Regions from separate parts of the Streptomyces sp. NPDC007095 genome, predicted to be linked through region 4. Evidence: riboswitches for the same ligand, from Rfam matches in the RefSeq annotation. Region 4 holds a riboswitch; each other region holds the start of a gene.
The links. Region 4 has a riboswitch for thiamine pyrophosphate ahead of ABZ656_RS28585 (thiamine ABC transporter substrate-binding protein). Riboswitches for the same ligand answer to the same signal wherever they lie in the genome.
Positions count from the first base shown of each region.

Region 1: it holds a riboswitch for thiamine pyrophosphate, as region 4 does, so the genes downstream of both, thiO (glycine oxidase ThiO) here and ABZ656_RS28585 (thiamine ABC transporter substrate-binding protein) in region 4, are expected to answer to the same signal.
Region 2: it holds a riboswitch for thiamine pyrophosphate, as region 4 does, so the genes downstream of both, thiC (phosphomethylpyrimidine synthase ThiC) here and ABZ656_RS28585 (thiamine ABC transporter substrate-binding protein) in region 4, are expected to answer to the same signal.
Region 3: it holds a riboswitch for thiamine pyrophosphate, as region 4 does, so the genes downstream of both, ABZ656_RS10410 (cytosine permease) here and ABZ656_RS28585 (thiamine ABC transporter substrate-binding protein) in region 4, are expected to answer to the same signal.

Region 1 is NZ_JBEYFS010000261.1:1,021-3,203, forward strand. Features, by position in the region: gene thiS (sulfur carrier protein ThiS) at 1-70, opposite strand, end outside; gene thiO (glycine oxidase ThiO) at 67-1,272, opposite strand; TPP riboswitch at 1,270-1,381, opposite strand; gene ABZ656_RS49440 (FAD-dependent oxidoreductase) at 1,563-2,183, shown strand, end outside.
Region 2 is NZ_JBEYFS010000004.1:48,422-50,604, reverse strand. Features, by position in the region: gene ABZ656_RS02635 (YibE/F family protein) at 1-1,005, opposite strand, end outside; TPP riboswitch at 1,077-1,254, shown strand; gene thiC (phosphomethylpyrimidine synthase ThiC) at 1,247-2,183, shown strand, end outside.
Region 3 is NZ_JBEYFS010000022.1:2,631-4,813, forward strand. Features, by position in the region: gene ABZ656_RS10400 (intradiol ring-cleavage dioxygenase) at 1-92, shown strand, start outside; gene ABZ656_RS10405 (maleylacetate reductase) at 98-1,180, shown strand; TPP riboswitch at 1,245-1,339, shown strand; gene ABZ656_RS10410 (cytosine permease) at 1,329-2,183, shown strand, end outside.
Region 4 is NZ_JBEYFS010000092.1:21,346-23,528, forward strand. Features, by position in the region: gene rlmN (23S rRNA (adenine(2503)-C(2))-methyltransferase RlmN) at 4-1,110, shown strand; TPP riboswitch at 1,200-1,319, shown strand; gene ABZ656_RS28585 (thiamine ABC transporter substrate-binding protein) at 1,402-2,183, shown strand, end outside.

The DNA.
Region 1 (2,183 bases), on a different contig from region 4:
TGGCGACGAGCGTGTCGAGGGCCGTGTCGGCGGCGACGAGCCGTCGCTCTCCGTTGACGAAGATGTTCATACGGTCTGCTCCGTGAGTGCTGTGCTGAAGCGCCCGGGGGTGAAGGGGCGGGCCTCTTCCGGAAGCTCGCCGGTGGTCAGGACGTGCGCCATGGCGTCCCCGGTGACGGGCGTGAGCAGGACGCCGTTGCGGTAGTGCCCGGTGGCCAGCAGCAGCCCGTCGAGCGCGGTCGGGCCGAGCAGTGGCGCGTTGTCGGGCGACCCCGGCCGCAGGCCCGCGCGCGTCTCGGTGAGCGGCAGCTCGGTGATCCCGGGCACCAGCTCATGGGCGTCGCGCAGCAGCTCGTAGACCCCGCCCGCGGTCACCGTCGTGTCCCAGCCCAGCTCCTCGCTGGTGGCGCCCACGACGAGCTCACCGTTCTCCCGCGGCACCAGATAGACCTGGCTGCCGCGCACCACGGCCCGCACGGTCCGGCTCAGGAACGGGGCGTACCGCTTCGGCACGGTCAGCCGCAGCACCTGACCCTTCACGGGCCGTACGGGCGGCAGTACGTCGGCGGGCACGCCCGGGAGCTTCCCGCTGAGGCTCCCGGCCGCGAGTACCACCTGCCCCGCCGCCAGCTGTTCACCGTCCGTCGTGACGACCCCGGCGGCCCGGTCCCGTACGACGGTCAGGCGCTCCGCCCACGTCCGGTGGAACTTCACTCCGGCCCGCTCGCATGCCGTGACCAGGGCCTTCGCGAGTCGGCGCGGGTCGATCTGGTGGTCTTTGTCGACCCGCAGCCCGCCGCGCACGCCCGGCGCGAGCATCGGCTCCAGACGGCGGCACTCCCGGCCGCTGAGCCACTCCGATTCGAGCCCCGAGCGGTGTTGCAAGGCATGCAGTTCGCGCAGGTGGGCCCGGTCGTCGGCGTCCATGGCGACGGCCAGCGTGCCGCACCGGCGGTAGCCGAGGTCCTGGCCGCTCGCCTCGGTGAGTTCGGCGGCGAAGTCGGGATAGCGGCGCGCGGAGGCGAGGTTCAGGCCCAGCAGGGTCTGCTCGCCGTAGTGCAGCTCGGTGACGGCGGCGAGCATTCCGGCGGCCACCCGTGCCGCTCCGCCGCCCGGCTCGGGGTCCACGACCGCGACGGTGAACCCGCGCTGCGCGGCCCGCCAGGCGGTCACGAGACCGATGATCCCGCCCCCGATGACGAGGACGTCCGAGGTACGTGCGTCCGATGACGGCGCATCCGATGAACGTGCAGGTGTACGCGTAGGCGACATGGGCGTCCAGCCCCTCCCTTCGCCGGCATGACCCGGATCAGGTTCGTACGGTCGGAGGCCGCCAGCCTCCCTCTCAGCCCGGTGCGTCCGGGCTCCCGCGAGTGCTTTACGTTCGCCACCCTAGCCCGCTGCCGTATGTCTCAGTAAGGGAGCCTCCGTCCAGAGCCCGTTCGCGGGTCGGTACGCGCACGCGGTCCGCGTACGACGAGCAGGACGGCGAGATCCGTTGTGGAACAGGTCACTGCGCACGTCCCCTGACTGACAGATTGTCAGTTGTCTATGGTGATCAGGTGAGCGAGCAGACGCGGGCACAGGTGCGGACGCAGGGGCGTACGGCACGGCGGGTCGTCATCGTGGGCGCGGGCATGGCCGGCGTGCAGACGGCGGTCGCCCTGCGGGAACAGGGTTTCACCGGGGACGTGACGCTGATCGGCGCCGAGCCGCACCAGCCGTACGACCGGCCACCCCTGTCCAAGGCGGTGCTGCTCGGCAAGGCCGAGGGCTCCGCCTTCGACATCGACTTCGAGGCGCTGGGCATCGAACTGCGACTCGGCTGCGAGGCGCTGGGCCTGCGCCCCGCAGACCACGAGCTGGACACCGAGGCAGGACCGGTGCCGTACGACGTCCTGGTCCTCGCGACCGGCGCGGAACCGATCCAGCTGCCCGGCGCACAGGGCGTCCCCGGCGTCCATCTGCTGCGGACCCTGGACGACGCCGAGCGACTGCGCCCCGTGCTCGCCCAGCAGCACGACATCGTGGTCGTCGGGGCGGGCTGGATCGGCGCGGAGTTCGCGACGGCGGCGCGCGAGGCCGGGTGCGCGGTCACGGTCGTCGAGGCCGCCGACCGGCCGCTGGCCGGGGCGCTGCCCGCGGAGGTGGCCGCGCCGATGACCGCCTGGTACGCGGACAGC
Region 2 (2,183 bases), on a different contig from region 4:
GCCGAGGATGCCGATCAGCACCAGGGAGAGCAGGGTGCCGAGCACCGCCACCGATGTACGGGCCGAGAGGCCGTGGCACATGTAGAGCGCGATCAGCATGATGGCGCTCGCCCCGACCACGGCCACGACCAGCGGATTCGAGCCCTGCAGGATCGCGGGCAGGATGAAGAAGGTCAGGATCACGAAGCTGATGGCCAGTGCGACCAGCGCCATGACACCGCGCATCCGGCCCACCACCACGACGGCCAGCGCGAAGATCCCGGCGAGCAGCGCCATCGGGAACTTCCGGTTCACATCGGTGACCGAGTACTGCAGGTCCCTGGGCGCGGAGGGCTCGTACGCGGCCACGACCTTCTCGCCCTCGTGCAACTGCCGTGACTGGTCGGGCTGGATGATCTCCGTGAACGTACGGCCCTTGTCCTTGCCGGTGTCGATCCGGATCGTCGCCTTTTTGCAGTCGCCCGTCGCCTGTTGCTGCGCGGAGGAGCCCTCGGCGGTGGATGTGTCGCCGCTCGGGGTCTCCCCCGACGCGTTCACGGACTTGCAGCTGACCTTGTCGACCTTGGTGACCGTGGCCTGCTGGGTCTGCCGGTCGAAGCCGACGCCGGTGCGCTCGTGGGACGGGGCGCCACCGGGCCAGAGCACCGCGAGACCCACAACGACCGCGGCGGCGAAGGGGATCAGAATGGCCGCGATGACCTTGCGCAGATGCTTGGAGACGGGCGTGGCGGGCCCATGGCTGTGACTGTGCGAGTGCCCAGACCCGTGCTCGTCCCCAGGCCCATGTCCATTCCCAGGCCCGTCCCCAGACCCATGTCCGTGTCCGTCCCCGGGGCCGTGCCCGTGTCCCGCACCCGGTCCGTGCCCATGCCCGCCCCCCGGACCGAGGCCACTGCCCGGCCCGCGTCCGTGGCCGTCTCCGGGACCAGGTCCATAGCCGTCTCCGGGACCGCGTCGGCGCGGCGGCTCGGACGGCGGGAACGGGGGCTGCTGCGTTGTGGTCACCGACCGATCATCGCAAGAACGGTGATGGCCCTCTGTTCACCGCGCCAGATATGACGCTAGCGTGGAGTCACCTTTGCACACGCGGGAGCTCGGAGCACCGGGCTGAGAGGGCGCTGACCTTCGTCTTAGCGATGTTTCACGTGGAACGAGTGATGTTTCACAAGGGACGTCTGCAGACGGAATCCGCTGCGTCGACCGCCGAACCTGTTACCGGGTAATGCCGGCGTAGGGAGTAGGTCTCATGACCAACAAGGACGTACGCACGCCTGCCTCCAGCCAGATCGGCGAGGCGCCTGCCCCGCCCGAGGGCGAACAGCCACGGGAGGCCGGGAAGTCCATCGGCTGGCACAAGGGATACGTCGGGGGTTCGCGCCCCGATCTGCGGGTGCCGGTCCGTCAAGTGCATCTCACCAACGGGCAGTCCGTCACGCTGTACGACACCTCCGGCCCGTACACCGATCCGGTCGTCGACACCGACGTACGCAGGGGCCTCGCGCCGCTGCGCGAGAACTGGATCATCGCCCGCGGTGACACCGAGGAGTATGCGGGCCGTCCCGTCCGTCCCGAGGACGACGGAATCAAGCACACCGCTCCGCGCGGGGGCCTGCGCAACCTCGACGCGGTCTTCCCGGGGCGGCCGCGCCAGCCACGTCGAGGCCGTTCCGGAGAGGCGGTCACGCAGCTCGCGTACGCCCGGCGGGGCGAGATCACGCCCGAGATGGAGTTCGTGGCGGTCCGCGAGAACGTCGACCCCGAGGTCGTACGCGAGGAGATCGCCGCCGGTCGCGCGGTGCTGCCCGCGAACGTCAACCACCCGGAGATCGAACCGATGATCATCGGCAAGCGGTTCCTGGTGAAGGTCAACGCCAACATCGGCAACTCCGCCGTCACCTCCTCCATCGAGGAGGAGGTCGAGAAGATGACCTGGGCCACCCGCTGGGGCGCGGACACGGTCATGGACCTGTCCACCGGCCGCAATATCCACACCACGCGGGAATGGGTTCTGCGCAACTCCCCCGTCCCCATCGGCACGGTGCCGCTCTACCAGGCTCTGGAGAAGGTGGACGGCCGCGCCGAGGAGCTGACCTGGGAGATCTACAAGGACACGGTCATCGAGCAGGCCGAGCAGGGCGTGGACTACATGACGGTCCACGCGGGCGTGCGGCTGCCGTACGTGC
Region 3 (2,183 bases), on a different contig from region 4:
ACGACCCGTCCCTGGCGGGGGAGTTCGGCGTCCCGAACCCCTTCCGCCACGCCCGCTTCGACCTCGTACTGGAACCGGAACGAGCACCATGACCGACATGAACACCCCGCTCGACTTCTCGTACGAGACCCAGCCCGCGCGGATCGTCTTCCGGCCCGGCGCCGCCGTCTCCGCGACCCCCGACGAGGCCGCCCGGCTCGGGCTGCGCAGGGTGCTGGTGGTCTGCGGCGGCAGGGGCGAGGACACGGCACGCGCGGTCGCGGACGCCCTGGGCGACGCCTGCGCGGGGCTGCACGCCGAGGCCCGGATGCACGTACCCGTAGAGGTCGCCGACCGGGCCGTCGAGGCGGCGCGCGCGGCAGGCGCCGACGGGTGTGTCGCGGTCGGCGGTGGCTCGGCGATCGGCCTCGGCAAGGCGATCGCGCTGCGCACCGGCCTGCCCCTGATCGCCGTGCCCTCCACCTACTCCGGCTCCGAGATGACCCCGGTCTGGGGACTCACCGAGCACGGCGCCAAGCGCACCGGACGCGACCTCGCCGTCCAGCCCCGCAGCGTCGTCTACGACCCCGAGCTCACCCTCTCGCTCCCCGTGCCCCTCACCGTCACCAGCGGCGTCAACGCGCTCGCCCACGCCGTCGAGGCCCTCTACGCGCCCGACGCCTCGCCCCTCGTCTCGCTCATGGCCGAGGAGGGCGTACGGGCGATGACAGGGGCCCTGCCGCTGGTGGCCGCCGCCCCAGGCGACCTCGACGCGCGCGGCCGGGCCCTGTACGGCGCCTGGCTCTGCGGCGCCTGTCTCGGCGCCACCACCATGGGCCTGCACCACAAGCTGTGCCACGTTCTCGGCGGCACCTTCGGCCTGCCGCACGCCGAGACGCACACGGTGGTCCTCCCGTACGCCCTCGCTTTCAACGCGCCCGCCGCGCCCCGGGCGATCACCGCGCTCTCGCGGGCCCTGGGCTGCACCGACGACGTCCCCCATGCCCTGCGGGCGCTGGCCGGGGACCTCGGTGCTCCCCGGAGCCTCGCCGAACTCGGTCTCAAGAAGACCGACCTGGCGGTGGCCGCCGAACAGGCCGTCGCACAGACGTATCCGAACCCGCGCGAGGTCACCGTGGACGGTGTGCTGGCGCTGCTGACGGCGGCGTACGAGGGCAGGGAGCCGAGCGCCGACGCGTAGCAGCGGTGCCGTGCGGACCCCTCCCCCTGGGGCATACCGCGCCCGCCGGGCTATCCTGACCGCCGAACCGGACACGGGGTGCCCCGCACGAGGGCTGAGATCACACCCGTCGAACCTGAACCAGTTAGGACTGGCGGAGGGATGTCTCATGTCGTTGCCGTATGCCCGTAACGCTCGCGCTGAGGTGGCCGTCGGAGGCCCGCAGGGCGTATTCGACGGGCGGATGCCCACCGCCCCTGGGGATCTGCACGTCGAGGCGCGCGGAATCGCCCCGGTCCCGGAGGACCACCGCTACGGCGGCCCCGGCCGTCTGTTCACCGTGTGGTTCGCCCCCAACCTGACCATGACCGGCGTGTTCACCGGCACCGTCGGCATCGCGCTCGGCCTGGACTTCTCCACCGCGCTCGCCGCCGTCGTGCTGGGCACCCTCCTGGGGGCGGTTCCGACCGCGTACCTCGGCACCTGGGGGAGCCAGACCGGCGCCGGACAGCTGCCGCTCGCCCGCCTCGCGTTCGGCCGGGCCGTGGTCGTCCCCGGCGCCCTGCAGTGGCTGTCGTCCATCGCCTGGGACGCGCTGATCGGCCTCTTCGGCGGGGACGCGCTGGCCCAGCTGTGCGGCTGGCCGTTCTGGCTGGGTGTGCTCGTCATGATGGCGGCGCAGGGGGCGCTCGGCGTCCTCGGCTACGAGGCGATCCACCGGCTCCAGACCGTGATGACCTTCGCCCTCGCCGCCGCGTTCGTGGCCCTGACCGTGAAGCTCCTGAGCGGCGCCCACACCACCCCCGCCGCAACCGCCCATGGCGCCGACCGGGCCGGGGCCTTCGTCCTGACCTGCACCATCGCGCTCAGCCTTGCGCTGTCGTGGGCCCCGTACGCGAGCGACTTCAGCCGCTATCTGCCGCGCACGGCGTCCCGCCCGCGCATGTTCTGGTACACCCTGGCCGGCGTCAGCGTGTCCTTCGTGGCCGTCCAGGCGCTCGGACTGTGGGGCGCAGCCGTCTTC
Region 4 (2,183 bases):
GCCATGCCTAAGCCCGGAGAACTCACATTCGTCGCCCCCCGCGGAGCCAAGAAGCCGCCGCGGCACCTCGCCGACCTCACGCCAGCCGAGCGCAAAGAGGCGGTTGCCGCGATCGGTGAGAAGCCGTTTCGCGCCAAGCAGCTCTCGCAGCACTACTTCGCGCGGTTCGCGCACGACCCCGTGGAGTGGACGGACATCCCGGCCGCCGCGCGCGGCAAGCTTCAGGAGGCGCTGCTTCCCGAGCTGATGACGGTCGTGCGGCATCTGTCGACCGACCAGGACACCACCCGCAAGACCCTGTGGCGCCTGTTCGACGGCACGCTCGTAGAGTCCGTGCTGATGCGCTACCCGGACCGGGTGACCATGTGCATCAGCTCGCAGGCGGGCTGCGGGATGAACTGCCCGTTCTGCGCCACCGGACAGGCCGGGCTGGACCGGAATCTGTCCACGGGCGAGATCGTGCACCAGATCGTGGACGGGATGCGGGCCCTCCGGGACGGCGAGATCCCGGGCGGTCCGGCGCGGCTGAGCAACATCGTCTTCATGGGCATGGGCGAGCCGCTCGCCAACTACAAGCGGGTCGTGGGCGCCATCCGCGCGCTCACCGACCCCGAGCCGGACGGGCTCGGGCTCTCGCAGCGCGGGATCACCGTGTCGACGGTCGGGCTGGTGCCCGCCATCCACCGGTTCTCCGACGAGGGCTTCAAGTGCCGTCTCGCCATCTCGCTGCACGCCCCTGACGACGAGCTGCGCGACACCCTCGTCCCCGTCAACACGCGGTGGAAGGTGCGCGAGGTGCTCGACGCAGGCTGGGAGTACGCGGCCAAGTCCGGGCGCCGGCTGTCCATCGAGTACGCCCTCATCCGGGACATCAACGACCAGGCATGGCGTGGTGACAGGCTCGGGCGGCTGCTCAAGGGCAAGCCCGTGCACGTCAACCTCATCCCGCTGAACCCGACGCCGGGTTCGAAGTGGACCGCCTCGCGGCCCGAGGACGAGAAGGCGTTCGTCGAGGCGATCGCGGCTCACGGGGTGCCGGTGACCGTCCGGGACACCCGTGGCCAGGAGATCGACGGGGCATGCGGACAGCTGGCCGCGACCGAGCGATAGTCTGATCGGCGGCAGTGCCCGGCGGCGCCTTTTCTGCCAGCTGGTGCCGGCCACTGTCAGTCAGTGCAATTCCATATTCCGACATCTTCATATTCCGACAGGGGAGCGCCACAGCGCTGAGAGTGCGGTAGCCGGAGCAACCGGTGGGCCGCAGACCCTCTGAACCTTGCCCAGGTCATTCTGGGTAGGAAGTTCGGGCATCACTCAAGCTGTTGCGCCCTGCCCGGGAACCTTCCGAGGATCCCGGGCAGGGCCGCGTCTCTTCCTGGTCATCCCAGGAGGAATTCAGTGATCACCAAGAGGACGACCACGGCCATCGCCATCGGGCTGGGCCTCGTCACGCTGTCCGCGTGCGGGTCCTCCGACAGCGGCGGCGCCGGGGACTCCAAGACCGTCACGCTCGTCAGCCACGATTCGTGGGCCGTGTCGAAGAGCGTGCTGCAGGACTTCGAGAAGCAGTCCGGGTACAAGGTCAGGGTCCTCAAGGACGGCGACGCCGGGCAGGCCGTCAACAAGGCCATCCTCACCAAGGACAACCCGCAGGGCGACGTCTTCTTCGGCGTCGACAACACACTGCTGTCCCGTGCGCTCGACAACGGGCTGTTCCAGTCGTACGAGGCCAAGGGCTCCGACCAGATCGTCCAGCAGTACCGGATCGACCAGGACAAGCACCGGGTCACGCCCATCGACTCCGGTGACATCTGCGTCAACTACGACAAGGCCTACTTCAGCAAGCACAAGCTGGCCCCGCCCGCCTCGTTCGACGACCTGATCAAGCCCGCGTACAAGAACCTCCTCGTCACCGAGAACGCGTCCACGTCCTCGCCCGGCCTCGGCTTCCTGCTCGGGACCGCCGCGAAGTACGGGGACGACGGGTGGCAGGACTACTGGAAGAAGCTCAGGGCCAACGGCGTGAAGGTGGTCGACGGCTGGGAGCAGGCCTACAACGACGAATTCTCCGGGTCCGCGGGCGGCAAGAAGGCCAAGGCCGACCGGCCCCTGGTCGTCTCGTACGCCTCCTCCCCGCCCGCCGAGGTGATCTACGCGGACCCGAAGCCGAAGACCGCGCCGAC